Regions from separate parts of the Mycobacterium sp. D16R24 genome, predicted to be linked through region 2. Evidence: riboswitches for the same ligand, from Rfam matches in the RefSeq annotation. Region 2 holds a riboswitch; the other holds the start of a gene.
What was found. A riboswitch is a leader RNA that binds a small molecule or an ion and turns the genes downstream of it on or off. The one in region 2 is predicted to bind cobalamin.

Region 1: it holds a riboswitch for cobalamin, as region 2 does, so the genes downstream of both, B4383_RS19245 (CbtB-domain containing protein) here and metE (5-methyltetrahydropteroyltriglutamate--homocysteine S-methyltransferase) in region 2, are expected to answer to the same signal.

What each region holds. Positions count from the first base shown of each region.
Region 1 covers NZ_MAEV01000022.1:77,452-81,865, reverse strand. Annotated here, with positions in the region: gene B4383_RS19255 (serine hydrolase) at 1-989, shown strand, start outside; gene B4383_RS19250 (CbtA family protein) at 1,086-1,880, opposite strand; gene B4383_RS19245 (CbtB-domain containing protein) at 1,896-2,102, opposite strand; cobalamin riboswitch at 2,131-2,255, opposite strand; cobalamin riboswitch at 2,261-2,486, shown strand; gene B4383_RS19240 (iron ABC transporter permease) at 2,591-3,643, shown strand; gene B4383_RS19235 (ABC transporter ATP-binding protein) at 3,643-4,414, shown strand, end outside.
Region 2 covers NZ_MAEV01000031.1:36,421-40,834, reverse strand. Annotated here, with positions in the region: gene metE (5-methyltetrahydropteroyltriglutamate--homocysteine S-methyltransferase) at 1-1,453, opposite strand, end outside; cobalamin riboswitch at 1,588-1,811, opposite strand; gene B4383_RS23150 (PaaI family thioesterase) at 1,887-2,306, shown strand; gene B4383_RS23145 (TetR/AcrR family transcriptional regulator) at 2,296-2,886, shown strand; gene fadD8 (fatty-acid--CoA ligase FadD8) at 2,883-4,414, opposite strand, start outside.

The sequences.
Region 1 (4,414 bases), on a different contig from region 2:
GCGCCAATGTGGATATCGGGCTGCGCACCAACAACAAGGGGGATGTCGACAGGCTGGTTCCGTATCAGCAGCCCCCCACCATCGCCGACTGGTCCGACGTCGACACCGTGCTGTCAGCATCGGGCGGCCGCTACTCCTACCGGGCGTCCAAGATCGTCAACGGTCAATGCGAGCAGGTCGCCGGAACCAATACCTCCGAACCCATGCCGCTGGCTTCGGTTTTCAAGCTCTACGTGCTGTTGGCCACCGGTACCGCCATCAATGCGGGCACCCTCACCTGGGATGACCAACTCACCGTCACCGATCGCGGCAAGGCGCTCGGAAGCTCGATGGACAAGCTCCCCACGGGCTCCACGGTGTCGGTGCGCACCGCCGCCCAGAAGATGATCTCGGTGAGCGACAACATGGGTACAGACATGCTGATCAACCGCCTCGGTCGGCAGGCGATAGAAAAGGCCCTTGCCGACGGCGGGCACCATGACCCGGCATCGATGACCCCCTTCCCCACCATGCATGAGCTGTTCAACATCGGGTGGGGAATACCCGACGTCCGCCAGCAATGGAAGGACGCCACGACACCGGCCCAGCGCGGGCAGATGCTCTCCGAAGCCGACACCCACGACTACAAGCTGGATCCGGACCGGACCACCACGCCCGCATCGAAATTCGGCATCGAGTGGTACGGCAGCGCCGAAGACATCTGCCGGGTCCACGCGGCACTGCAGAAGGTCGCCGTCGGCCCGGCGGCTCCGATTCGCGGCATCCTGTCAGCAGAACCCGGTATCGATCTGCACAGCGAGAACTGGCGTTACATCGGCGCTAAGGGTGGCAACCTGCCCGGCGACCTGACATTCAGCTGGTACGCCGAGGATCGCAACCGCCAGCCGTATGTCGTGAGTTTCCAGCTGAATTGGGATCGCGCATTCGGCCCCGGTGCGGCCGGATGGGTCATCGGCCTGGCCAAGGGCGTCTTCAAGAAGCTGGGATGAGCGCCCGCGCGAAGACCGTCACACCCCGATGAGCGCCCGCGCGAAGACCGTCACACCCCGATAAGCGCCCGCGCGAAGACCGTCACATGCGGCTAGCTAGCCGGTGACGGACGTCTCCGCATTGACGGGCCTACGCCCGATAACCGTCGCGAACCCGAGACCGATCGTCGCCCACATAATCGCCTGCGTAGTGAACGAGTACAGCCGGAACAGATACAGATCGTGCGCCGGGAAGCCCGGATAGACGATCTTCCCGTCGGCATCGAGCAGCGGTTGCGGCGCCTCGACAAATCCCGGTGTCACAGCCATGACGAGTCCGACCAGCACGATGAACACGGCGGCGGCAACAAGAGTGGCCGTCCAGGTACCGACCCGCTCGGAGAGCTTTCGACCCACCCACAGCGCCACTGCCAACGCGATCGCGGCGACAAGGATCATCAGCACGAAGTACCCGGTGCGCTCCTTGATGGTGCCCTCGGCGCTCGCCGCAGGCGGGTTAGCCGGGAGCTTCAGGAACGGCACCACATACAGCACCAGAAACAGCCCGCCCGCAACGGCGAGCGCCTGCGCGCGCGGGCTCAGATTGCCGACCCGGCCGATCGCCACCACGTACGTCACCGCGAACAGCGCGCCCATCGCGATTCCGAATCCGATGACACCGAGCGCCAGGCCCGCATTGGCCTGTGCGAAGCGACTGAACAGCTCCGCGCCCTCGTGATGGGCGTGGATACCGGCGGCCTCGTCGAGCACGCCCTGCGCCTCGCCTCTGCCCTCCTCATAGGCGATCGCCCTGTTGATGACGGGCTCCACAAAGATCCATCCGAAGATGAAGGACAGCAGGCCACCCAGTGCGCCGAAACCTAAGCCGCGCAGAATTATTGACTTTTCCATGTATTCGGCCCGCTGCTAGTGGCAGGGGAAGCCGAGCAGGTGGCGGGCGTCATGCACGAACTCGTGAACGTGCATGTCGCTGCCGAAGATCGACACCGCACCCTGGTCGATGCCGATGAAGTAATAGGCGAGCAGCCCCAGGAGGGTGGTCACGCTCAACCACAGCGCGGCCTGGGGAATCGACACCGCAACCGGATGGCTGGCGGACGTTGTGTGTGCCATGTTGCTCCTTTTCGGGATACCGCGTCCCGATCTGTTCTTGTCGACGGCGGGGTCTGACTCTCACAGTGGCGCGACCGTCCTGGGATTACACCAGGTTCCCGTCCTGTCGAAGGACGAGTTGAGCTTAGTCGACGCGGCTGGGCTGCGCGTTCGAGTGATAGTTTTGGCCCCGCATTGGTTTCTCCGAGAGCGCCAGGGAAGTGCTCCCGGAGATCGCAAGAGGGAATCCGGCGTGAATCCGGAACTGCCCCGCAGCGGTATGTGGAAACGACAGCGGCACCAAAGAGCACTGGGCCAAGGCCCGGGAAGCAGCCGCCAGTAGGTGAGGCCCGCAAGGCCTCGTGTCCACGAGTCCGAAGACCTGCCAACGCGGCCGCACCACCCGGTGCGGTCATTCGCCAGTGCCGAGGGATCGCCTGGTGGGTAGTGCCTGACTTGGCGTATCCGTCATGCCCCGCTGTCGGCGACCCGACGACGCAGGAAGACCGATGCCCGCAGCACAACACGAGCGGCCGGTGGTCCTCGCGGCGGCCGGTGGCCTGGTGGCACTGGTACTGCTTTCGGTCGGTGGGCTCGCGTTCGGTACTGCCGACGTGCCCTGGCGCGACTGTCTGCACTTCCTCTGGGTCGGCGCCACGGGCGGGTCCGTTCGGGCCGCCGACGCGGCGAACTACCGGATCGTCATCGAGTCCCGGCTGCCTCGGGTGATTCTCGCGATCCTTGTCGGCGCCGGACTGGCGGTGGTGGGCGTTCTCGTGCAGGCGATGGTCCGCAATGCCCTGGCCGATCCGTACGTTCTCGGCATCTCGTCGGGGGCCTCGGTGGGCGCCACTGCAGTGGTGGTCTATGGGGTGCTCGGCACCTTTGGCGCCTACGCGCTGTCACTTTCCGCGTCCCTCGGCGCCCTCGCCGCGACCGCACTCGTGTACCAAATCGCTCGTACACCACAGGGTTTGGTGCCGCTGCGACTTGTTCTGGTGGGCACCGCAGTGGGCTACGGACTGTCCGCGGTGACGACCGTACTGGTGTTCTTGGCGCCGAACGGCGAAGCGGCGCGCAGCGTCATGTTCTGGCTGCTCGGCAGCCTGGGGGCGTCGTCCTGGGACAAGGTTCCGGTGGCGCTCGCGGCGACCGTGATCGGGTTCGTCTGCGTCGCGGGGCTGGCCCGCCAACTCAACGCCCTGTCCATGGGCGACGAGGTGAGCGCGTCGCTGGGCCTGCACGCCGGGCGATTCCGGGTGGCACTGTTCGTGCTGTCAGCCGCCATGACCGGATGTTTTGTCTCCATCTGCGGAGCCATCGGGTTCGTGGGACTGGTCATTCCGCACGCGGCACGGCTGCTGGTCGGCGCGGACCACCGCCGAGTCTTGATCGTGGCTCCGGTACTGGGCGCGTGCTTCCTCGTCGCCGCCGATCTCGTTGCAAGGACCATGATTCCGCCCCAGGAGCTTCCGCTGGGCGCGATCACCGCAGCCGTCGGAGTACCGGCCTTCGTCGGATTGATACGCCGGCGCGCGATGTCTGCGGGGGCTGTCGGCTGATGGACGTCACCTACCGAAGCGTGTCGGTCGACATCGCGGGCAACCGGATCGTCTCCAGCATCGACATGCAGGTCGCGCCCGGGGGGTTCGTGGGAATCGTCGGCCCCAACGGCAGCGGCAAGTCGACAACCCTGCGCTGCCTGTACCGCGCGCTCACTCCCACCACCGGCGACGTAGCGGTCAGCGGCGTGTCAGTACGGGCCATCAGCATGCGGGAGAACGCCCGTCAGGTGGCGGCGCTGACTCAGGACATGTCCTTGGATTTTGATTTCACGGCCGCAGAAGTGGTCGCCACCGGCCGGCTGCCGCACGGCACATCCCTGCGCAGCACCTCGGAACAGGACCGGCGCATCTGCGCGGAGGCGACCGAGACTGCGGATGTGACAGCGCTGGCCGACCGCACGTTCAGTTCCCTCTCGGGCGGGGAACGCCAACGGGTTCTCATCGCTCGCGCCCTCGCACAGCAACCGCGTGTCTTGGTGCTGGACGAGCCCACCAATCATCTGGATGTCCGCCATCAGTATTCGATACTCAGCTCGGCACAGATGCTGGGCATCACGATCATCGCCGCTCTGCACGACCTCAACCTCGCGGCACAGTATTGCGACACGATCCACGTCATGGCAGAGGGGCGCATCGTGCTCTCGGGCCCACCGCACGAGGTCATCACTGCCGAATCCATCGGCCAGTGGTTCGGCATCTGCTGTCATGTCATCGCACACCCACGAAGCGGTGTTCCGCAGATCATCTTCGACGCTCAGCCCGAAAGAC
Region 2 (4,414 bases):
CATGCACCAGCACGTCCAGGCCAAGCTTCTCCTGTAGCGCAATGACATCGGCGACCTCGGCACGCATCCGTCGCACGTACTCGGCGTCGTCGATCTCGCCCTTGGTCAGGGCCTGTCGCGCCTTGCGGATCTCGACGGTCTGCGGGAACGACCCGATCGTCGTAGTCGGCAACTCGGGCAGCTTCAGCCGCTCGTCCTGACTACGACGGCGCTCTGCGGCATCGCCGCGTGAAACACCTATCGCCAGAATCGAATCCAGCCGAGCACGAATCTGACCGTTGTTGAGACGCGGATCCGTCTTGCGAGATTCGACGGCCTCATTCGACGCCGCGAACTCCGCGGCAACAACATCGCGCCCCTCGCCCAGTGCCTGCGCCAGCACCACGACTTCCTTGACCTTCTCGTCAGCGAAAGCCAACCAGCTGCGCAGCTGGTCATCGAGTTCGGTCTCCGGTTCCAGCGAGTAGGGCACATGCAGCGTCGAGCACGATGTCGAGACCGCCACCGCGCCTGCCGATCCCACGAGCGTTCCGAGGGTGCCCAGCGCAGACTCCAGGTTGGTGCGCCAGATGTTTCGGCCATCGACAACACCGGCCACAACGGTCTTTCCGGCCAGCTCCGGCACCGAGGCAATGCCCGATGCCGACCCGTAGACCAGGTCGATACCGATCGCCTCGATCGGGGTGCGGGCCAAGGCCGGGAGTGCGGCACCCAGGTCCCCGAAATAGCTCGCGACGAAGATCGCGGGCCGGTCGGCAACGGTGCCGAGGCGGCCGTACACCCGCTCGGCCAGCTCCGGGCCGTTCGGCAGGATGTCGGTGACGAGTACGGGCTCATCGATCTGGACCCAACCAATCCCGGCCTCCGAAAGCTGCACCAGCAGCTGCTCGTACAGCGATACCACCTCGTCGAGGCGCTCGATGGGTGCACCGGCTCCGTCGACGGACTTGCTCAACGCAAGGAAAGTGATGGGGCCGACGACAACCGGTCGAGCCAGAATACTTAGGGCTGCAGCCTCTTTCAGCTCACCGAACAGCTTCGTCGGGTTGAGCGTGAACTTTGTGTCCGGTCCGATCTCCGGCACCAGGTAGTGGTAGTTGGTGTCGAACCATTTGGTCATTTCCAGCGGCGTCACATCGTCATTGCCACGTGCGGCGGCGAAGTAGCGGTCGAGGTCGTCGCTAATGCCGGCGACGCGGGGCGGGAGCGCTCCCAGCAGCACCGCGGTATCGAGCACCTGGTCGTAGTACGAGAAGGTGTTCACCGGGACGGAGTCGAGCCCGGCGGCCGCCAGTGCGGACCAGTTGTCGCGCCGAAGCCCGGCTGCGACGGTCTCAAGCTCGGTACGACTGGTGCGCCCGGCCCAGTAGCGTTCGGTAGCCCGTTTGAGCTCACGACGCGGGCCGATGCGCGCCGAACCGAGCGTGGTTGCCTTGAATGATGGAGTGGTCATGCTGTCCTCTGTCTACGGCGTGGTGGCCACCGCCCAGGACAAGCAAGCCGAGCCCGAGTAACCAGCACGCAATGTGCTGGTTGAAACCGATTCGGCCATACGCCCATTCCGCGAGGCGATGATCCGTCGGGCGCGGCGCACCCGACACAACTGGCAGGTCTTCGGACTTGCAGGCATTACCCGGGCTCAGGTTTTCCTACGGGCCGTCGCTTCCCAGGATCGTTGGTGGCTTTCCCAGTGCTTATGACGGCGATCGTTCCTGCATACCGCTGCGGGACAGTCCCGGATTCTCACCGGGTTCCCTCTCATGGCAGCCCCGTGGGGACCGTCACTCGATGCCAGTACCGACCGAAGCCGACACTGACAAACCAGCTGCGCCTTACATCATATGCACGCTCGCCCATCCAGTTATTAGTGACTATTCTCTAATATTGTGATCACACGTGACCAGGCACAACAGGTGCTCGAGGCCCAGCCATTCAGTCGCCTCCTGGGTACCTCAATCAGCCGGATCGACGAGTCCGGAGTGCAGCTCTCGCTGGACATCCGCGACGAGCTGCGCCAGCAGAGCGGATTCATTCACGGCGGAGTGCTGAGCTACCTGGCCGACAACGCGATCACCTACGCGTGCGGGCTCGGTCTCGGTGCCGACATCGTCACCAGCGGATACACCATCGAGTACGTGTCACCCGCCCGCGACGGCGTGCGCCTACTCGCCGACGCATCCCTGGTGAGCGCCGGACGCACCAAGGCTCTGGGCCGCTGCGAGATATCCGTCGAGGACCACGACGGCAACACCAAGCTTGTCGCGGTCGCCCAGGGCACGAGCATGGTTCGGCACCGTGGGGCGTAGGCCTCAGTACACCGCCGACGACATTCTCGATGCGGCGCTGAGGCTGGTGACTACGGGAGGGCCGTCGGCAGCCACGGCTGCCGCCATCGGACGGACCCTCGGTGCGCCCTCGGGGTCGATCTATCACCGATTCTCCAGCCGCGACGAGCTCATGGCCCGCCTCTGGCTGCGTTCGATCGCCCGCTATCAGGACGGGATTATCACGGCGCTCGCATTGCCCAATGCTCAGGAGGTCCTCTCCGCGACCATCGATCACGCCTTCGATTGGACGGGGGCGAACCGTAACGAAGCGCTGTTGCTACTCCAGTACGAGAAGGCCGATCTGGTGGCGCACTGGCCCGGCACCCTCGTCGCCGACCTCACGGCGCTGAACTCGCGGGTCCGCATGGCGTTGCGCGAGTTCGCCGAACGGCAGTTTGGTGAAGTCACTACCGAGGTGCTCGACAAGGTTATGTTCGCACTGATCGATATGCCCTACGCCGCGGTGCGGCGTCATCTCCCCGACAAGGGTGAGCCGGCGCCGTGGCTACGCGAGTTCATCCACACGAGCGCGCGGAATCTCCTCTCGCCGCAGAACTAGACCGTGGCGTATTTCTGACGCAGTGCCTTTTTGTCGAGCTTGCCGAGCGCGGTCAGCGGCAGCGAATCGGCGACGATCACATGCTTGGGCGACTGCACCGAACCCTTGCGGTCCTTGACTGCGGACTGAATCTCGGACGTCATCTTGGACACCGCGTCACCGCTGCGGTCGGCATCCGCACGCAGCACCACGATTGCCGTGACCGCTTCGCCCCACTTCTCGTCGGGCACCCCGATGACACCAACCTGCGCCACCGAAGGATGTTCGGCGACAACATCTTCCACCTCACGGGGGAACACGTTGAAACCACCAGTGACGATCATGTCCTTGGTGCGGTCGACGATGAACCAGAAACCGTCCTCGTCCTCGCGCGCGATATCGCCGGTACGCAGCCAGCCGTTCTTGAAGGTGTCGGCGGTCTGCTCGGGCAGTTCCCAATAGCCCCCCGCCACCAACGGTCCGGCCACGCAGATCTCGCCGGGCTCGCCCTGATTCACCGGCTGGTCGTTGTCGTCGAGCAGCGCGGTACGCAGGAATGCCGAGGGCCTGCCGCAGCTGGAGAGCCGCTGGGCATCGTGATCACCCTTGGCCAGGTAGCTGATCACCATCGGCGCCTCGGACTGTCCGAAGTACTGCGCAAAGATCGGCCCGAACCGCTCGATGGCCTCCGCCAGCCGCACCGGGTTGATGGCCGAGGCGCCGTAGTAAACGGTCTGCAGCGAGGACAGGTCGCGAGTGTGTGAATCCGGATGGTCCATCAGCGCGTAGATCATCGAGGGCACCAGCATGGTGGCCGTGATCTTGTGCTCTTCGATCGCGGCCAGCACGGCGCCCGCATCGAACTTGGGCAACACCACCATGGACCCACCCTTCATCAGGGTCGGCATGAAGAACGCGGCACCGGCATGTGAAAGCGGGGTACACATCAGGAATTTGGGGCGCTCCGGCCACTCCCACTCGGCCAGCTGGATCTGCGTCATGGTGAGAATCGACTGTGAGGTGCCGATGACGCCCTTGGGCTTACCCGTCGTTCCGCCCGTATAGGTAAGGCCATTGATGTGGTCCGGCGACAGGTTGACCGGCACCAGCGGCTTCGCCGCAAGATCCGCGGCCGCGGCGACCAGGTCATGCCCAACCTCGGCCAGCTCGGCGGGGACCGGGCCGAGTGTCAGAACGCGGGTCAGCGTAGGCACCTTCTCCACCAGGGCGGCGGCGCGCTCGACGAACTGCGGGGTGGGGTCGATGACCAGCGTGGTGATCTGGGCGTCGGCCAGCACATAGGCATGGTCGTCGAGCGACCCGAGTGGATGCAGCGCGGTACGCCGGGTGCCCAGCAGCTGCCCCGCGCCGATGACCAACAGCACCTCGGGGCGGTTGAGTGCCAACATGCCCTGACCATCGGTCGGATCGGGCACCAGCGCGGTGAACGCCTGGATGTACTTGCTGATCTCGTCGGCCATCTGTGCGCCGGTGAGCGTCACGTCCCCGAGCACCAGCGCGGGCGCGTTGGCGTTCTTTTTCAGGGCGG